Regions from separate parts of the Paenibacillus nuruki genome, predicted to be linked through region 2. Evidence: riboswitches for the same ligand, from Rfam matches in the RefSeq annotation. Region 2 holds a riboswitch; each other region holds the start of a gene.
What was found. A riboswitch is a leader RNA that binds a small molecule or an ion and turns the genes downstream of it on or off. The one in region 2 is predicted to bind thiamine pyrophosphate.

Region 1: another riboswitch for thiamine pyrophosphate. It lies ahead of tenA (thiaminase II); the one in region 2 lies ahead of RCP16_RS17075 (ABC transporter substrate-binding protein).
Region 3: another riboswitch for thiamine pyrophosphate. It lies ahead of thiM (hydroxyethylthiazole kinase); the one in region 2 lies ahead of RCP16_RS17075 (ABC transporter substrate-binding protein).
Region 4: another riboswitch for thiamine pyrophosphate. It lies ahead of RCP16_RS06155 (thiamine phosphate synthase); the one in region 2 lies ahead of RCP16_RS17075 (ABC transporter substrate-binding protein).

The regions. Positions count from the first base shown of each region.
Region 1 covers NZ_OY725677.1:4,383,861-4,389,031, reverse strand. Annotated here, with positions in the region: gene RCP16_RS19480 (ABC transporter ATP-binding protein) at 1-868, opposite strand, end outside; gene RCP16_RS19475 (ECF transporter S component) at 846-1,442, opposite strand; gene tenA (thiaminase II) at 1,460-2,146, opposite strand; TPP riboswitch at 2,291-2,394, opposite strand; gene RCP16_RS19465 (TIGR01777 family oxidoreductase) at 2,566-3,462, shown strand; gene rluF (23S rRNA pseudouridine(2604) synthase RluF) at 3,579-4,286, shown strand; gene RCP16_RS19455 (nucleotide excision repair endonuclease) at 4,371-4,727, opposite strand; gene RCP16_RS19450 (GNAT family N-acetyltransferase) at 4,888-5,171, opposite strand, start outside.
Region 2 covers NZ_OY725677.1:3,844,233-3,849,403, reverse strand. Annotated here, with positions in the region: gene RCP16_RS17085 (ABC transporter permease) at 1-290, opposite strand, end outside; gene RCP16_RS17080 (MTH1187 family thiamine-binding protein) at 299-589, opposite strand; gene RCP16_RS17075 (ABC transporter substrate-binding protein) at 610-1,650, opposite strand; TPP riboswitch at 1,767-1,878, opposite strand; gene RCP16_RS17070 (pyridoxamine 5'-phosphate oxidase family protein) at 2,117-2,533, shown strand; gene RCP16_RS17065 (aspartyl-phosphate phosphatase Spo0E family protein) at 2,824-3,000, shown strand; gene RCP16_RS17060 (bifunctional 2',3'-cyclic-nucleotide 2'-phosphodiesterase/3'-nucleotidase) at 3,331-5,171, shown strand, end outside.
Region 3 covers NZ_OY725677.1:3,485,893-3,491,063, reverse strand. Annotated here, with positions in the region: gene RCP16_RS15475 (MBL fold metallo-hydrolase) at 1-704, opposite strand, end outside; gene RCP16_RS15470 (TetR/AcrR family transcriptional regulator) at 938-1,504, opposite strand; gene RCP16_RS15465 (DUF1129 family protein) at 1,671-2,339, opposite strand; gene RCP16_RS15460 (alpha/beta hydrolase) at 2,488-3,318, shown strand; TPP riboswitch at 3,504-3,606, shown strand; gene thiM (hydroxyethylthiazole kinase) at 3,777-4,595, shown strand; gene thiD (bifunctional hydroxymethylpyrimidine kinase/phosphomethylpyrimidine kinase) at 4,680-5,171, shown strand, end outside.
Region 4 covers NZ_OY725677.1:1,365,748-1,370,918, forward strand. Annotated here, with positions in the region: gene RCP16_RS06150 (ABC-F family ATP-binding cassette domain-containing protein) at 59-1,615, shown strand; TPP riboswitch at 1,767-1,876, shown strand; gene RCP16_RS06155 (thiamine phosphate synthase) at 2,120-2,755, shown strand; gene thiO (glycine oxidase ThiO) at 2,752-3,936, shown strand; gene thiS (sulfur carrier protein ThiS) at 3,927-4,130, shown strand; gene RCP16_RS06170 (thiazole synthase) at 4,132-4,899, shown strand; gene RCP16_RS06175 (MoeB/ThiF family adenylyltransferase) at 4,902-5,171, shown strand, end outside.

The DNA.
Region 1 (5,171 bases), 540 kb from region 2:
TATCCAGTTGCTCGGTTACGATGATAGCAGACCCACCCTTACCTTCTTGGTCTGCATCTAATGCAGAAGCACGTCGTTGTTGTAAAGTCTGTTGCAATCGCTGTGCTAACGGATGCGAAGGATGATCTTGCACATCGTCCCATGTATACGGAAATAATTTGGGTTGCCAGATGCCTGCTTCTTGCATCTCTGCTCGATATCGCTGGATCATCTCTGCTGGCTCTCCTTGCGCAATCATACTGCCTTGCGCATTCATAAGAATGACTCGATCCATCCACTGTATACAGCCATCTAAAGTGTGCTCGACAAATACCATTGTCTGTCCATGCTGATCTGCTAGTTCATGTAGCAATTGAAAGATTTCTTTACGACTGACTGGATCTAATTGTGCGGTCGGTTCATCGAAAAAAAGAACTTCTGGTTCAAGCGCCAACAGACATGCTAATGCTAATCGTTGCTTCATGCCACCAGACAATGTCTCGATCGGCGTATGCCCATCTATATCCAGACCTACTTGCTTCATGACAGTCTCTATCATGGCATCCATTTGAGCACGGGGAATCAAGCGATTTTCTAAGCTAAAAGCGATCTCTTCATCCACATGAAGCATGCAGAACTGGGAATCTGGATCTTGGAACATGACTCCACATTGAGGGGCTAATCGAATCTCACCTTCCACCTCGGCTTCTACATGTTCAGGAATAATGCCTGATAACACAGATAATAGTGTCGACTTCCCACTTCCACTAGGTCCCAAAATAAGTAATTTTTCACCTCGTGAGATCGACAGATCAATACCGTTCAAAACGTTAGCTTCTCGATTATAAAAGCGTACCGACAGGTCTTTACACTCCAGAAGCGATTCCATTAGGTTTTCCCTTCTTCCGCCGTGCTTTCATAATTTCGTATTGATCCAGCACTCCTGTTTTGCACAAAGCTTCTACGACAATCTTAGCTAACCCTCCACCTAAGATCATTCCACTGATCATTTGAATAATCAGCGTTAACAGCAATATCTGAGTTGTATAGTAACCGAATCCGTTAGCAATAACGTTATAAAGGACTCCACCTACCGCTGCCAATGCACCGGACAACATGAGAGTCATCAAGTTATATCGTTTGTAGCCAAATAGAGCGAAAGCAATCTCTGCTCCAATCCCTTGAAACACACCGATCAATAAGGCAGATAAGCCAAAATGACTACCGGTTAATAGCTCTACCGCCGCAGCCGCTACTTCAGCGATCAATGCCGCCCCTGGCTTACGAATAATATAAGCCACAATCGGGCTTGCTATAATCCAGATGCCAAACATAAATCCTGCACCTACCGGTCCAACCAGTGCTGAGATCGGTATCCATAACGTAGACCAACCTAGATAAATCACACCGCAAGCTACAGCTAAAATAACTGTTAATACAACCTCTTTCATTTTCCATGTCATATGGATCGGCTGAGCATTCATACGCGTGCAACCTCCATCGGTACAGGCCAATCTTGTAGCGTGTAAGCCATGTCCCAGAACATATATTCAAATTGACAGCTCAGTAGAAAATGTTCTTTCATACGTGCACGATGTGCAGGTGTTGTCTGCTCTGCCCATTGATCTAAGCGAGCGCAAAATTGATGCGTTATTGTATCTGTTCGATTGCCATAGAAGCTGATCCAATCATAAAAAGGATGAGATGCATCAGGCTTCACCTCTTCCAGTAACTTCACACCAATTTCCCAGTATGTCCACGGACAAGGCAATAATACAGCCAAAATATCACCCAGATCACCTTCATGAGCTACTGTTAACATATGACGAATATAATGATGAGACGAAGGCGAAAGCGCATATCCTTGTAAATCTTCATATCTTACGCCTGCTACATCACAGAAATTATTATGAGGATGAATTTCACTATGAAGCACAAATGAAATCTGTTCATTAAACATCGCCATATCTTCGCGTGTTGGACACTTGGCAATCGCTGTTCCATAGATACGCATAAATGAATTCAAATACTCAAAATCTTGTTTTACATAATGGATTAACTGCTCACTACGCAGATCACCTTTGGCAATGCCTTGAACAAAGGGATGATTGAAAATCGCTTCAAAAATAGGGTCTGCTGCCTGTCTAATTTCCTGTGAAAATGTCATAATTGTATCCTCCTTAGATTGAAGCATCAGGATCGATGCTTGGTTAATAAAGAAGGACCACTGCTGGAATATATGGAAAAATACATGCAAAAAAGCCGCCCCGTGATGGAGCGGCAGAATAGGTGTACGTATTGTACAGGTACTCTTGCACAGTCTCCACTTTCCTACGCTAGTATGAACTAGATCAGGTTCCAAGGGTCCGGGATCTTCCCGTCTCAGCCTACACAAAGGCTCCCCTAGTGGTCATTCGATTCATTTGCATCTTACTGTACACACGATTGAAGAGACTGTCAACTGCTATAAGAATCTTGTGGTTTCCTTTTTTTACCGTTATACACTTATAAAATGGTGTAAAATATAGATATTATTAGGTATTTGCACGCAGATTAAAATATCTGAATAGAAGTGAGTTGATGGGGATGACACGTAAAGTGGTATTAGCAGGCGGTACCGGATTTATCGGGCAGTATTTGGAAAAAAAATTTACAGCTATGAATATAGATGTTCAGATCATTTCCAGACAATCTCCACATATCGCATGGGATGATTATCAAGGAATTGTGCAAGCGTTAGATGGCGCAGAGATGGTGATTAATCTGGCGGGGAAATCGGTCAATTGTCGTTATAACGAGCACAACAAACGTGAAATTATGAATTCCCGAGTAGAAACCACACAGACTCTTGGAAACGCTATCTTGGATTGTGAGCATCCACCTGCGGTATGGATGAATTCCAGTACAGCGACTATTTATCGTCATGCAGAAGATCGTCCGATGACCGAGACGAAAGGCGAGATCGGAACTGGCTTTTCAGTCGATGTTGCCAAAGCTTGGGAAGAAGCTTTTTTCGCGTTTAACCTTCCTCATACACGACAAGCAGCATTACGAATAGCGATTGTACTCGGTCCGGGCGGTGGGGTTATGACTCCTTTTCAAAATCTTGTTCGCTTTGGACTAGGGGGTCATCAAGGATCAGGCAAGCAGATGTTTAGCTGGATTCATGTTGAAGATTTATTCCAAATTATTTTATTTATTCAAGAGTGGGAATCTCTTGAAGGAGTATTTAACTGTACGTCGCCGAATCCAGTCACCAATCGAGAACTGATGGCGACCATGCGTAAAGTGATGCATCGTAAAGGCGGTCTGCCTGCTTCCACATGGATGCTGAATCTAGGTGCTCGAATCATCCGTACCGAGCCTGAATTGGTACTTAAAAGTCGCTGGGTGGTTCCTAATCGCCTGATCAAAGAAGGATTCATGTTCAAATACGGTCGCTTGGAAAAAGCACTACAACATATTTTGCATACCAAGTCATAATCTATAGATCTGTGAATGATTCTTTTAAAATACAGCAAAAAAGGGTATCGTAGAGATAGACTTGAGTTCGAGCAGAATAGCTGACTCAAAAATTAGAGTTAAAGGTGTGCTTATACGTGCGAATTAATAAATATATTAGTGAATCTGGAATTACATCCCGCCGGGGTGCTGATAAATGGATCAATGAAGGTATTGTCACGATCAATGGTGTGGTTGCCGAGCTTGGAAGTCAGGTGGAAGAAGGCGACGACGTTCGAGTGAATGGCAAGCCGATCCAAGTGGAACAGGAAAATGTCTATATTGTGCTTAACAAACCGGTAGGCATCACCAGTACAACCGAGCGTCATATTCGGGGAAATATCGTTGATTTTGTTAATCATCCTTTACGTATTTTTCATGTCGGGCGACTCGATAAAGACTCGGATGGCTTGATTATGCTGACCAATGACGGCGATATCGTCAACGAAATTTTACGTGCTGAAAATAAACATGAAAAAGAATATATCGTAACGGTCGATCAACCGATTACGCCTTCTTTTCTAAAAAACATGGCGTCTGGTGTAGAGATTCTCGATACGGTTACATTGCCTTGTCAGGTCGTTCAACAATCCAAATATGTATTCAAAATCATTTTGACTCAAGGCTTGAATCGTCAGATTCGCCGGATGTGCTCTGCTCTTGGTTATGAAGTACGTGCGCTACGCCGTACACGTATTATGAATATTCGTCTGGGTAATTTACCAACAGGCAAGTGGCGTGATCTTACCACCGATGAACTCAATCGCTTATTCCGTGATCTGGAATATACGCCGAAAAAACGCTAACACAACGAAAAATAAAAAGACCTCTTTGATGATCTGTTACCGAATGTAAGGTAGCGGATCAAATAAAAGAGGTCTTTATTACGTTTACTTGTAAAATACTTTTTCTACATTGTATTTTGCATGTAGTGTATTGATAATGTACGTCTCATAAATCTCACGATCCATAGCGTTGTCGATCAAGCAGACTTCAATTTTCGTCACTTCATCACGGTGATCTTTGATCGGTGATACGGTGTCTTCGAAATGCTTTTTGACGCGTGGTCTAAGCTTACGTGCTTTACCAACAAATAGTAATTCATCTTGTTCGTTATAGAACATAAAGATACCGCCTGTTTCACGCGAAATCAGATGAAAATCGGTAAATCCATAAATATGGCTAAGCTCAGGGTTAATTTGTTTCGTAATGGTAACATCCGCTGTTGGGATTGTTATATTAATCAATATGGTCACTTCCTCATTCTATATAGGTGTTTATCCTATCATAATTTGCACTCGAAAACTACGAATACTCTCATCTTACCATGTTGTAGACCATCATCTCTATAGGTTTCTAATGATTAGCAGTCAGTATCATTTGTGAAAACCAACGTTTTGAAAAATTCTATTCCTTTTTCCACCACATGCCCAAGGAATGAGGAGCTGTATAAGTAAATCCGTACTGAGCATACAATTGATCTGCTGGTGGATCTGCAAATAATACCGCATGGGATTGAGGAGATGCATTCTCTTCTAAGTATGTTTTGATTTCACGCATAATCGCTTTGCCGTATCCGTTACCTTGATATTCAGGACGTACACAGATATCGGTAATATGAAAAAACAATCCACCATCGCCTACGACTCGACCCATCCCTATCGCTTGCCCTTCTTCTTCAAGCACAACAG
Region 2 (5,171 bases):
ATCAATAACGGATATAGCGCTGAACGTAGAAACGGAGTGTAATGAAGTACTCCTGCTACCAGTAGACCTACAGCGACCCCGATACTAAAACCGGATAATGTTAACTTTAAAGTTGCCCACGTATGCAGACCCAGTCGATCTTTTTCACTCCAAGCTTCATGTCCAATTAACGCAGGACTTGGCAGAATCCATGCTTCAATATGGAATAGACTGGTTGCCAATTGCCAGATGACCAATAATAAAACAACCGCCCCCAGGGGCGGCCATATGCTTTTCCACCATGATCTCATAGCAGACATTAGCGGTACTTCTCGGTCAATCCATCCATACTGATACCGGATGGACTATGTGCAATCTTGATCTGAGAAATGATACTAGGACTACCTTTCTCCACCAAAGCTTCATGCATTTGACGAACCACTTCTAGCAATTCGCTAAGTTCGCCTTCCATAGTAGTCTCGAGGGGATGCACTTCATATTTCACGCCGGATGCTTGAATTACTTCAATCGCCCGATCTACATAATCATAAGAGTTCTCACCTGCTTGTGTTTTGGGAATTACTTGAATACTGAGTAACGTATGTGCCATTCTATCCATCTCCTTATGCTCTATTTAGTCGTTGCCGCAGGTAAATAATCATTGGTGTAGGCTTTAGTTGCATCTAATGGACTATCGAGCAATTTTTGCTTGAACATCCAGTTGGCATATCCTTCCCAGACGGATTGTTTTTGTTCACCCCAGCGTGGTGCATCATCTTGATAACGTGGAGATAACCATTCTTGACTGGCTTTTACTAATTTAGGATCAAGATCAGGAACAGCTTTGAGCAAGATATCCGCAGATTCGTCTGGATGCGCAATCGCATATTCATACCCTTTACTGGTTGCCGCCATAAATGATTTGACCAATTCAGGATCGGTAGAGATCTGCTTCTCATTGGTTACGATAACAGGGGTATAGTAATCCAGTTGGTCAGAATAATCTTTAACATATAACATATCTAACGGCTGACCACGAAGTTCAGCTTCTATGCCTGTCCATGCGTAGAATATCCAGGCAAAGTCGATTCCTTTTTGTACTGCTGTAAAATAATCGGCATTCCCGATATTCACACTTTTAACTTTGCTAACATCGCCGCCGTCCGTGTCCATAATTGATTTCATGACAGCTTCTTCAACAGGAGAGCCCCAAGCGCCATAGGATTTGCCTTCCATATCTTTAGGCGTTTTGATCCCGCGATCTGTAGGTGCTGCGAAGCCAGAAGTATTATGTTGAATAACAGCAGCAAGCGAGACGAGTGGAACACCTTGTACTCTAGCTTGTGTGACACTTTCTTGGTAGCTGATTCCAAAAGGCACTTCACCAGAAGCGACCATCGTATCTGCTCCGCCTTGTCCGGGCGCTATAATTTCGACATTCAATCCTGCTTCTTTATAAAAGCCCTGTGCTTGGGCTACATATAAGCCGGTATGATTTGTATTAGGTGTCCAGTCTAGAACGACTTTGACATCTTTAAGTGCAGATGTATTGCCCGCTTCATCTGTTGTATTGGTTGTACTTGCTGCTGAACCACATGCAGTTGTGATCCATAATAAACCTACCATTAACCATGGTAAGCTTTTCCGCCACCCTTTTTTATTTCCAATCATCCTAACCCTTCTTTCTGTTCAATCAAATAGTAGAATCGGTCTTCACTTGATAAAAGGCATAAAAAAAACGCCCCCATCGGGACGACATAGGTGCAATTATAAGCTCAACATACAGCATATAACGACTTGTTACTTTCCTACGCTGGCATTATCCAGATCAGGTATAAGGGTCTGTATTTATCACAATACACTCTCAGCCAGTTGCAACTAGCTCCCCTGTACGTATGCGGTTTTTTTACATTGTAATTATAGACCAGAGGGTATCAACTGTCCAGTACAGAGAATGCGTTGTCATCAGCAATAGACAATCTATTTCGGTTCAGGAACTCGGTCTAAGGGTATTTACATATACGGAAGTTTGTAACTAATAAAGTTCCATTCAATCTTTTTCTATCATATCTATTCGATATACATAGACTAAGAAATTGAATACACCCATACGTTTATATACAGGAGGAGATTGATCATGAGTAAAACAGCTGAAGAACAAGCAATTTTGACTGCATTAGAAGGTAACCCATTTTGTGCACTAGGTACTGTAGAAAATGACAAACCTAAAGTACGTTATATGGCGCTATATAATGAAGGCTTAAATATTCATCTCGCGACGAACCGCAAAACACATAAAGTCGAAGAGTTAGAAAAAAATCCGAACTGTTATGTATTGTTGGGTTATGAAAAAGGCGGCACAAGTCAAGTTGTTGAAATTGAAGGCGTAAGTTCTGTATCTACAGACGACGAACTCAAAAAACGTGTCTGGAAAGAAGAATTTAAAGAATGGTTCTCCGGTCCAGAAGATCCTGATTATGTGATCCTAGATATCAAACCACAAACGATTGAATATACAGATAAAGATGGCAACAAACAAACTTGGACTGCATAATATTCTTTTTCAAAAGAATTAAATAGGCAGTAATAGTATAAAAAACTCGGGATTTGAATTTGCGAAATAAGTAAAATGAATGCAAAATTCAAATTCCGAGTTTTTTCGTCTTTTTATTTCCAAAAAAAGGATAAAATAGGTACTTGAGGAACTTGATAAGGTATGCCCAAATAAGGTATAAAAAGATAAGTAGAATTATTTTAGATCATAACATGTAAAATGCCGATGGTGGAATAAACTGAAAGTTCTTATTGTAGAACTGTAAAGGAACTATACTGGAGGTGGTTTCCTTGAATTTAAAACAGATTGAACAGCAGATCGAACAGGAACGCCGCATACTGAACCAGATGGCAGAAGAACACGGAGTACGTGATTATCGTGTGTTGGATCAGTCCGAGCAATTAGATCGAATTTTAGATATGTATTTTCAATATAAAGATCAAGATGCCGATTTTTTAATACCTTAATGTATAGATTTTATGAAAAGAAACATAACACAATCATGTAAAATATAGAATTTTTCGTAAAATAAATATCATTTTCATAAAAAATAGAACTAATAACCCTTCAAATATATCAGCTGATAGTATACAATTCTATCATGCGTTTCTTTTGGTAGCCTTTTCTTCTTTATCTTGCCTATTCTATAAATAGATTACAATATATAATGTAATCGTTTTAAAACAGCATGAACTATGGTTAAGCGAGTTATTCATGCTGATAATACATATCGGGCGCAGAGATAAAGTCGTAAAAGGTCAAGCAAATGCGAATATATTTGGGAGGGGTTTTTTATTTTGAACTTAGGAAACAAAACATTTAAAAAAGCAATTACTGTCATCGCAGCGCTGCAATTGTTTGCAGTGTCGGCAGTTCCTGCTTTTGCAGCAGAAACCACTTCTTCTGAATCTACAGTGAAATTGCGTTTGTTGGAGACAACAGATATTCATGTTAACGTAATGAACTATGATTACTACTCAGATGCAACTACAGATCAATACGGTTACGCTAAAACAGCGACATTGATCAAAAATGCTCGTGCAGAAGCAACCAATAGTGTATTGATTGATAACGGTGATCTATTGCAGGGTAATCCGTTAGGCGATTATGTAGCTAAAGTCGATCCTTTAAAAACAGGCGAAGTTCATCCTGTCTACAAAGCCATGAACCAATTGGGCTACGATGCTGGAAATATCGGTAACCATGAATTTAACTATGGCCTTGATTTCTTGGGCAATGCGTTAAAAGGTGCTAATTTCCCTTATGTAAATGCTAATATTTATACAGATGATGGTACAGGTAAAGGCGAGAAGAACTACTTTACACCTTACCTTATTCTAGATAAAGAAGTAACTGACGAAAGTGGAGCTAAGCATACAATTAAAGTAGGCGTTATTGGCTTCGTACCACCTCAAGTCATGCAATGGGATAGCGCAAACTTGTCGGGGAAAGTGGTTGCTAAAGATATTATCGAAACAGCGAACAAATTTATTCCACAAATGAAAGCAGAAGGCGCAGACATTATTATTGCTGTTCCGCATTCTGGGTTTGAAGATATTCCACAGACTGAATTGATGGAAAATTCCGTGTTGTACTTGAGCAAAGTGCCAGGTATTGATGCGATTATGTTCGGACATGCACACAAAGTATTCCCTAGTGCTGATTTTGCTGGGAAAACAGGCGTTGATCTTGAAAAAGGTACAATCAATGGTGTTCCTTCTGTAGAGCCAGGATTCTGGGGCGATCACTTGGGTATTATTGACCTTGAACTGAAACAACAGGGCGACAAATGGACAGTAAGCGATTCTAAAGTAGAAGCTCGTCCAATCTATGATACAGCAACCAAAAAAGCATTGGTTCAAGCAGATCAAGGTGTCGTCGATTCTGTATATCATGAACATGAAGAAACACTAGGTTATATTCGTGGACCTGTAGGTGAATCTACAGCTCGTATTACAAGTTACTTTGCACTGGTAGAAGATGATCCTTCGATCCAGATCGTAACGAATGCTCAGAAATGGTATCTGGAGAAACAACTTCAAGGTACAGAATATGAGAACTTGCCAATCCTTTCTGCTGGAGCTCCATTCAAAGCAGGTGGACGTTCAGGAGCAAGTTACTACACAGATATTCCAGCAGGTACAATAGCAATCAAAAACGTATCTGACCTTTATGTATACCCAAATACAGTTCACGCTGTGCTTGTCAATGGCGCTGAAGTGAAAAACTGGTTGGAATGGTCTGCAGGACAATTCAATCAAATCGATCCAGCTAAATCCGGTGAGCAAGCGTTAATCAATATGGACTTCCCAACGTATAACTTTGATGTTATCGATGGCGTAACATACCAAATTGATGTTACACAACCACCTAAATACGATGCAAAAGGAACAGTTCTCAACGCATCTTCTAACCGTATTGTGAATTTACAATTTAACGGTAAAGCGATTGATCCCGAACAAAAATTTGTTGTAGCTACAAACAACTATCGTGCATCTGCTTCTAAATTGGCGAATCCAGATGGTAAACGTATTATCCTAGCTGCACCAGACGAGAACCGTCAAGTGATTATCGATTATATCCGTGAAAACAAAACAATCGATCCAGCTGCTGATGGTAACTGGTCACTTGCACCAAT
Region 3 (5,171 bases), 360 kb from region 2:
TTCAATTGTGATTCTGCTTGTTGAATAGCGGTATGCATAGCTCCATAAGGATGATCGATCATATGACCGTGTCCTACAGCAAGTAGACTGGGTTGTAAAGCTAACAATCGCTTAGCGCTTTGTAAAGAAAGCTCTTTGCTCCATGTAGCTAATGCAGGGAACGGGAAGAACAATCGTACAGAACCAGCGACAGCAACACCGCCTCTTGTCTGAAAAGAATCTCCAGCGATAAGCGACCGATCTCTAGTATCAAGCAGCGTTATAGAGCCAGGTGTGTGACCGGGAGTAGCAATCACTTGCAAAGAGCCGATCAGATCACCTTCATGAAGCAAAACAGAAGGACGAGTTTGTAGTTTTTTGGGAACACTGCCTTTAATTTTGGTCTGCGGTTCATGCGAGTCTAACGTCATATCACCGATCATCAATCGTGCATCTCGCTCCGAAACGTATACAGGAACATCTGGATAACGTTGATGTAATGTATCTAATGACCCTACATGATCATCATGAATATGGGTCAAAATAATAGCACCTAATGGCTTACCAATCTGAGCAATCGCTTGTTGAATCCCTTTGTAACTATTAGGTAATCCTGCATCAATTAACGTCAGACTGGACTCTTCTTCGACTATATAACAATTTACCGGAAAAACACCGGGTAAAAAAATAAGTTGATGTAATTTATTTTTACTAACTATTTTCATATCAATCACCTCTTAATTACACTATAAACTAATAGTATTAGTTTAAGCAATAACTATATTCATAATTTTAAATAAATATATATCTTCTTTAACTTAAAAGTTGTTTTTTTCTACTCATGAGTACACGATAATTTAGACATAACCATAAAAAAATACACCATTCTAAAGATAGATTGGTGTACACAAAGGTACCGAATCTCAATAGAAATGGTGTATGGATAGATTTATGATTGTTATTGCGAAGTATGCAAACCTTGTAAAAAGGTATCAATAATCAGTTCAAAGCTTTGATTCACATCTACCTTCAGACCAAATCCACCTGTTCTTTCTAAAGAACTGAATCCATGAAGAACACTACGTAGTCCACGTATCGCATGAATAAGAGCATCGTCATTTAGATCAAACCCTGCGAGCACTTGAGTAAATAACTCTAATACTTGATTCTTCATCGTATCCAATTCTTCATCATCCGTATCAGAAATATAAAGCGTCGCTTCATATAGTCCGGGATGAGCACGGGTAAATTCAAGATAAGCACGCGACATCTCACGAATCGCTTTATCTTCCGATCTGCCTACAGTAGCGTGCATCAGTACATTTTTGAGCTGATCCAATCCAGTTAATGCCATTTCACGACGTAATCCCGGTAGTCCATTCACATGATTATAAAGAGAAGGCGAACGAATACCTAGCTTTTTAGCTAGTATGGTTAGTGTCACTTCATCTAGCCCGTGTTCATCTGCTAAGACTGTGGCTGCTTTTACAATAGATTGGAGATTAAGACCGGCACGAGGTGGCAATGTATAAACCTCCTTCAACTATAACTATACCTATTCGTCATTAATGAATAGGATTCGTTTATCAGCTATACATATTCATCAATTCTTCGTTATTGTAATTTATAATGATGGAATTAGCAAAATAGAACATTAATCTACTCATCTTATCTACTAGAGATCAGCGATGTTATTTGCGCATAAAAATAAATTTCTGTCCAACTACTCCAATCACAAATAACAGTAAACTCACCCACGGTACAATCGTAATCACAGGCATCACTTGACGTAAAAAGATACCTACACCAAAAATCAAAATCAAAATTACCAAGTACGTCAAAATAGCACGAGCATTGATTTGCATACCCGGTTTGGTAGTGTCACTTTTTTCAACAGGTTGATCGGTAAATCGAGTTAGCATTTCGACTAAAGCAATCGAACCGACAGCGACAATAATCAGTGTGGCTACATTAATCTGCCCGACAATTCCTGAATCGCTAATACTGATTCGAAATAGACCCATGAGTGCTTGAATAAGAAAAACCCATGTGAGCGCTATCCAAGGAATCATCAAGTAATACATCGGCTTGCTCAATTGACGCTTTTCGGGTAAATTACGAATTAACATATTGCCATATTCCATCGAATCTTTAGCAAATAACTGTTTGGCGGTTTTTCCTTTTTTCTGTGCATCTAATAAATGATGACCCATTTCTAAAAGTAATTCTTCACCAGCTTCACGATCAATACGTGCATCCCGTACATGGACAATCACATCATCATAGTAATCTAAATTTTCGGGTTTTAACTGATCTCGTACAACATTAATATCTTTAACCATCTGGCGTATTGTGCTCATTATTTATTCCTCCATTCTCATTGTTCGAATCTATTATTTTGCCATACTTTCCTTGCGTTGACAATGATCTAGCGTTAATGATAATATGATTTCAAGATTAAAGCTCATTAAACTGATCGGAATTGTTTATTTAAAAGGAGGAATCATCATGGAACGTAATATCGTCATTCGACATCACGACTTGGATCTGACAGCTAGTATTCATTATCCAGAACAGGAACCGCAATTAGTCGGACGGGGCAAAAGCCGTACACCGCTGATTGTGATCTGCCATGGTTTTGTAGGCAGCCGCATTGGAGTGGATCGCCTATTTGTTAGTACAGCCCGTGAATTGGCGGCTGACGGTTATATGGTGGTTCGTTTTGATTATGCAGGTTGCGGTGAAAGCAGCGGCGAATATGGCAATGAAGGCTTAGAATCAATGGTTGCTCAGACTCGTACTGTACTTGATTATGCGATGACTTGCAGTGATATTGATCCGACACGGGTCACTTTAATTGGTCATAGCTTGGGCGGAGCTGTAGCGATTCTGACATCGGTACGCGATCAACGTGTCAAAAGTCTGGTGCTCTGGTCAGCAGTAGGGCATCCATTTAACGATATCGTCAAATTAACAGGACGTGACAAATACGATCAAGCAGTGATCGAAGGCAAAGCCGACCATCTAGGGTATTCATTTACGCCAATATACTTTGATTCACTTGGCAATTATCAACCGTTTCAAGAAGCCAAGCAGTTTAATGGCGATGTGCTCGTTATTCATGGAACAGGCGACGATGTGATCCCTGTCGATTATGCCTTTCTATATCAGAAAGTATTCTGGACACGTTCAGAAGGACGCTGTGATAAAGAAATCATTTTTCAAGCAGATCATACGTATTCTAACGGCACACACCGACGTGAATTGCTGGACAAAACCCGTCAATGGCTTACAGGACGTGAAGTGGCTCAGACCGATTGGCAACACTGGATGATATAAGCGTTTGGCAATATAAACACTTATATCGTAAGATATTTTGCTATCGCAAAAATCATGTTCGATTGGACTAGAAGAAGTAGCGCTTATACTGCCAAGCGCTTGTATAGTAAGATATTAACCAATTTCTCACTCTTTACCAGATCATTCACCAGTGGTATGGTAAGAAAGAACAATTGAATAGTTACTGATTTCACTAGGGGAGCCTGTTGGCTGAGACGAAAATGGATTTTCGGACCCTTGGAACCTGATCTGGATTATACTAGCGGAGGGAAGTGGAGGCTGAATTTTCACTCAAGTTATGTCTACCTGAATGAATGTTTGACCCATTTGTCTCTTTAGAGATGGATGGGTCTTTATTGCGTTCAGCTCTTATAAGATAAAGCCTAACCTTTTCTACATATAATCCAAATAGAATAGGGTAATCGCAAAATATCTATTTATTACAGGAGGCTAATTAAATGAGCTTTTTAGCAAAAGTACAAGCACAAAATCCACTTGTTCATAATATTACGAATATGGTCGTGACTAATTTTACAGCCAATGGATTGCTGGCTTTGGGCGCTTCTCCTTTTATGGCATATGCCCATGAAGAAGTAAAAGATGTGGCTGCAATGGCAAGTGCTGTGGTGCTCAATATCGGTACGCTTGATCCTTATACAGTCGAAGCTATTCTCCAAGCAGGACGCTCAGCCAATCAAGCAGGTGTACCTGTTGTATTTGATCCGGTAGGCGCAGGAGCAACACCTTATCGTACTCAGTCGGCGATACAGATTACTGAGCATGTCCAGATTGATGTGTTACGTGGCAATATAGCTGAAGTCGCTAATGTCATCGGCGAACAATGGCATATCAAAGGCGTAGATGCAGGAGCAGGCGAAGGAAATATGGTCGAGATTGCTGAACAAGCGGCTCGCCAATTGAAATGTATCGTAGCAATCACAGGCGAAAAAGATGTGGTCACTGATGGCAATACCACCTATACCATTGCAAATAGTCACAGCATCTTAACACGGGTCACAGGCGGGGGTTGCCTGCTCAGTGCTGTTGTGGGTGCATTTATCGCAGTGGCTGATCCTACAGAGTCACAAGAACGCTTAAACGCTGTAGTTGAAGCACTAGCGTTTTACGGCATCGCAGCAGAGATTGCTTACCAACAGACGGCAGGACAAGGTACAGGTAGCTTTCAGATCGAATTTATCAATCAACTCTCTCTAGTCACACCCGATATCGTATCCACCCATTCAAAAATCGCAAAAGTCCAGCGCTTGGCAAGATAAGCGCGACATCTTCTAATCCAATAAAACGTGATTTTTGTGTAACAAAATATCTTCTAATCAAATCTATCCAAAGGAGTGAAAAAAATGAATGTATATCAAGCTTTAACGATTGCTGGTTCAGATAGTGGAGGAGGCGCAGGGATTCAAGCCGATCTCAAAACATTTCAAGAACTCGGAGTCTATGGTATGTCTGTTCTTACTGCTGTTACGGCTCAAAATACAAAAGGGGTACAAGGAGTCTATCCGGTAGAAATTGAAGGTATTATTCAGCAATTGGATTCAATCGGTACAGATCTACAACCGCATGCTGTCAAAACAGGGATGTTATTTAGCGCTGAGATTATTCGTCATGTCGCTCAAAAAGTAAAACAGTACCATTGGCAACATCTAGTGATTGATCCAGTGATGGTAGCCAAAGGCGGATCTGTGCTTTTGCAACAAGAAGCATTACAAGCGCTCGTCTCGGATCTGATCCCGTTAGCAGAGATCATCACTCCCAATTTACCAGAAGCAGAGCTACTCACAGGGATATCGATCACCAACATGCAACAGCGTGAACAAGCCGCCACACAGTTA
Region 4 (5,171 bases), 2.5 Mb from region 2:
TTGTAACGGTGCATATTTAAAAAAGAGATATTTAATATAGACAGGAGCATTATTTAACATGAGTTTGTTATCAGTAGAAAATGTAACGCATAATTTTGGAGACCGGACATTATTTCGGGATGTATCTTTTCGTCTGCTTGCTGGAGAGCATGTAGGCTTAGTCGGTGCGAATGGCGCTGGCAAATCAACACTAATGAATATTATGACAGGTAAACTGTTAAAAGATAGCGGTAAAGTCGAATGGGCTCCGCGTGTACGTTATGGTTATTTGGATCAGCATACGAAGTTAACTGAAGGAAAAACAGTACGTGATGTACTTAAAGATGCTTTCCTTCCTTTACTGGAATTAGAACAACAACTAAACGAAGTCACTAACCAGATGGCAGATGCTTCACCTGAACAATTGGAAGTATTGTTGGAACAAATGGGTGATATCCAAGAACAACTGGAAATTGGAGATTTCTATTTACTAGATACCAAAGTTGAAGATATGGCTTATGGTCTGGGTCTGAATGTGATCGGACTTGATAAAGATGTAACAGCATTAAGTGGTGGACAACGTACCAAAGTATTACTTGCCAAATTACTACTTGAAAAGCCTAATGTATTGTTATTAGATGAGCCTACCAACTATCTGGATGTAGAACACATTCAATGGTTAACACGTTATCTACAAGACTATCCACATGCTTTTGTATTGATTTCGCATGATACGGATTTCATGAATCAAGTTGTTAATGTTATTTATCATTTGGAATTTGCCAAATTAAATCGGTATACAGCTGATTATGCTAAGTTTTTGGAAATGGCAGATATTCAAAAGCATCAACATATTGAAGCGTTTGAAAAACAGCAAGATTTTATCAAAAAACAAGAAGAATTTATTCAAAAAAATAAAGCACGTGCATCGACATCAGGACGTGCGAAAAGTCGTGAAAAGCAATTAAATCGGATCGAGCGAATCGACAAACCGGAAGAATTTGCAAAGCCGACATTTAATTTCAAAGAAGCACGTGCAAGTAGTAAAACGGTATTTGAAGGTAAAGATTTCGAGATCGGTTATACTCACGCTTTATTGCCTAAAATGACTATGAATATTGAACGTGGTGAGAAAATTGCTATCGTAGGTTGTAATGGTGTAGGTAAATCAACTTTGCTCAAAACAATTCTAGGTAAACTTCAACCGGTTAGTGGTAAAACGTATCTTGGCGATTATTTACATTCGGCTTATTTTGAGCAAGAAGTACGCCCGGATCAATTGACACCGATTGATGAAGTATGGAATGAATTTTCGCATTTGAGTCAAAATGAAGTTCGAGGTCACCTAGCACGTTGTGGATTGAAAAATGAGCATATTACACGTCCTATGCGTATGTTAAGTGGTGGAGAGCAAGCGAAAGTACGCTTATGCAAACTTTTATTACGTGAAAGCAACTGGGTACTGTTCGATGAGCCTACCAATCACTTGGATGTTCATGCTAAAAACGAACTGAAACGTGCTTTAAAAGCATACAAAGGTACGATCTTGCTTGTTTCTCATGAACCTGAATTTTATGAAGATTGGGTCACTAAAATTTGGGATGTTGAGCAATGGTCTGAAGCTAAAGCAAAATAATAGATGTATAAATAAAGCTAACAATATCATTTATGTATAATAATTTTAGATGTATATTTACTTTTGATTTACATTATTTGTATATTATATTTCTATAATAATTTGCTTTATCGAAATCTGTTTGCTAAGATGAATAACAAATCGAATAGCTTGAATGCACTAGGGGGGCCGCTTGAGGCTGAGATGAAAGTAGATATTGCTTTCGGACCCTTTGTACCTGATCTGGATCATACCAGCGTAGGGAAGTGGTAGCAGAGTTACGGAAATGTTAGATCATATTGCATGTACGATTAAGTCATTGACTGTATGGAGTAGAAATTATTTTATACAGAATTAGCTTATGACGATTGTCGATATGTTGTCCGTTATTCTAATAATAATCTTGTTTGATCTCAGACAAGAATCATTATTTTCTAAGTTTATACTAGCCACTTCTTTATTCATAAGAAGTGGCTTTTTTGCGTTCACTTATACATATTTTGAAGGAAGGAGAGCATATATCTTATGGAGCTTCATGCCATCAGTACAGGTCAACAATCGATCGATCAGCTTGTAAAGATAGCTTCCCAGATCTATTCATGGACGACCGCTATTCATATTCGTGAAAAAAAGTGGTCTGATTCTCAGGTCATTGATGCTGTCCAGCAGTTGATTCATACAGGAGTGCCACCATCCAAAATCAGGATCAATAGCCGACCTCAATTAGCAGTGGATCTGAATATAGGTGGTGTGCATTTGAGTGAATATATGTCTTATATAACTACAGATGATCCTCTTTCAAGATGGAAAGTCGGGCGATCTGTTCATAGCATAGAGCAAGCATTACAAGCTCAAGATGAAGGGGTCGATTATCTTTTTTATGGACATATTTATGCGACTACTTCTAAGCCAGATCTGAGTCCACGAGGATTGGATCAATTAGAAAAGCTTTGTCATGCTGTATCTATACCTGTGATTGCTATAGGTGGTATTCAACCCGAACATTGCCAAGACATTCATCAAGCAGGTGCTACAGGAATAGCTGTCATGTCGGGTATTTTTGAAGCGGAACATCCACAGCATGTCTGTCGGTTATATAACGAAAGTATTCAACAAGTTACTTTTACCGATCTACAATCACAATCATTAGGAAAGAAGTGAATCGGCGGATGGTTCATCTATCGAATGGTAAGACTAATCATTATGACGTGATCGTTGTAGGCGCTGGCGTTATCGGGGCTGCGCTTGCTTATGAACTGGCACAGCAAGGAGTCAAAGTCGCTTTGTTGGAAAAAAATCAACCCGCTTCTGGTGCGTCAGGGGCAGCAGGTGGAATGTTAGCGGCTCATTCAGAACATTTCGCTCATCAAGAGTTGTATCAATTGGCATTATACAGTCAATCGCTCTATAGCAAGCTGGCTACTGATCTATTGGAGCAGACAGGGATTGATATTGGACTGCGAACAGAAGGATTTTTGCTACCCATGACTGCTGTTCCTACACATACTGATTCCCAAGTAGATCGCAAAGAGTGGTGGAGTCCTTCACATTTAGCACAAGTGGAGCCATATATTCATGCTCCTTCTGGCATGATCTACAATCCAGATGAACCGCAATTAATTCCAGCTTTGCTCAATCAAGCCCTTGTTCAAGCAGCGATTCAATATCATGTCGATTTTTATCCAGAGACTGAAGTATATCGCTTACTACATTCGCAAAAGAAAGATCATATTACAGGTATAATCACTAATCAGGGAGAGATCCATGCTGAACAAGTAGTTTTAACAACAGGCTTATGTACACAACAATTGTTAGCAACAGAGCAGTATCATTTGCCTTTTGTGCCGGTTAAAGGAGAATTAATCGAAGTTAGTACGCCTTCTCAGTATCTTGGACATACGATCTATGGAGAAGGTATTTATATGATTCCCAAAAGCGATTATCGAATCTGGATCGGAGCTACGAGTAAACCAGAACGTACAGATACAACAGTAGATATTTCTGCAATTGCTCAGTTGTTGTCTGGAGCGGAGCAATTTCTACCTGCGGTGGGATCAGCTACGTTTGAACGTTGTTGGTCAGGCATACGACCTGGAACACCGGATGAATTACCTTACTTGGGGCAAATTCAACCGCTCGCTGGATTATGGACAGCATCCGGTCATTATCGCAATGGAATGTTATTAGCTGCTGGCACAGCAAAATGGATAGCAGAGGCACTCATAAATAATCATACAGTTCATATTCCCGATTGTTTTTCACCAGAACGAGCTTTACGAAAGTCGAAATCTCTATCAACTAAATCTTTATCCACAATCGAAGGAGTGTCTACATGGAATTAATAATTAATGGCAATCGGAAATATGTAGAACCTGAATACAATACCGTATCCAAACTACTAGAATCATTATCTCTCGGTCAAAAAACAGTCATTGTAGAGCATAATCAACAAATTTTGCAAAAAGAAGAACATCCGCATATTACACTGGCAGACAAAGATATATTAGAGATTGTACATTTTGTAGGAGGTGGCTGATTTGTTAACGATAGGTACACATACATTTACATCACGGCTATTATTAGGAACAGGGAAATTTACAGATTTACAGATTCAGAATCAAGCTGTTGAAGCTTCAGGTACAGAAGTGCTAACTTTTGCTGTCAGACGATTGAATTTAGATCAAGTGAATGAACCGAACTTTCTGGAAATGTTAGATCTCAAAAAATATAAATTACTCCCAAATACCGCTGGCGCCAAAACAGCAGAAGAAGCGATCCGTATCGCTCGCTTAGCAAAAGCTTCTGGATTATGTGATATGATAAAAGTAGAAGTTATCGGAGATGATACGTTGCTTTTACCTGACCCTTTGGAGACGGTCAAAGCTTGTGAAGTCTTGCTAGCAGAAGGATTTATTGTTCTGCCGTATATCTCTGATGATTACATGTTAGCCAAACGTCTACAGCAACTTGGTGTACATGCGATTATGCCGGGTGCTTCACCGATCGGTTCGGGTAAAGGAATACTCAATCCATCTGCTTTACAATGGATTATCGATCAAGCGACTGTACCTGTGATTGTAGATGCAGGTATACGTTCTCCTAAAGATGCTGCTTATGCAATGGAATTAGGTGCGGATGCAGTACTGCTAAATAGTGCAGTCTCAGGTGCAACCAATCCTGTCCAAATGGCAACAGCAATGAAGCTGGGGGTAGAAGCAGGTCGATTAGGAAGGGAAGCAGGCATGATTCCTGTACGTGAGTATGCTGTGGCAAGTAGCCCAGCAGAAGGGATGATTACCACTTGAACGTGAATACTACCAACATAGAGCAACAACCTGAACAACAAAATCGGTACTCCAGACAAGAACGATTTGCTCCATTAGGGCAAAAAGGTCAGCAACATTTAGCAGAAGCTACTGTACTTATTGTAGGCGCTGGAGCTTTAGGGTCGAGTTCAGCAGAAACGTTAGTGCGAGCAGGCGTAGGTAAAGTCATTATTGCAGACCGTGATTATGTGGAATGGAGCAATTTGCAACGGCAACAACTTTTTACAGAGCAAGATGCTCAAGAGCGTATG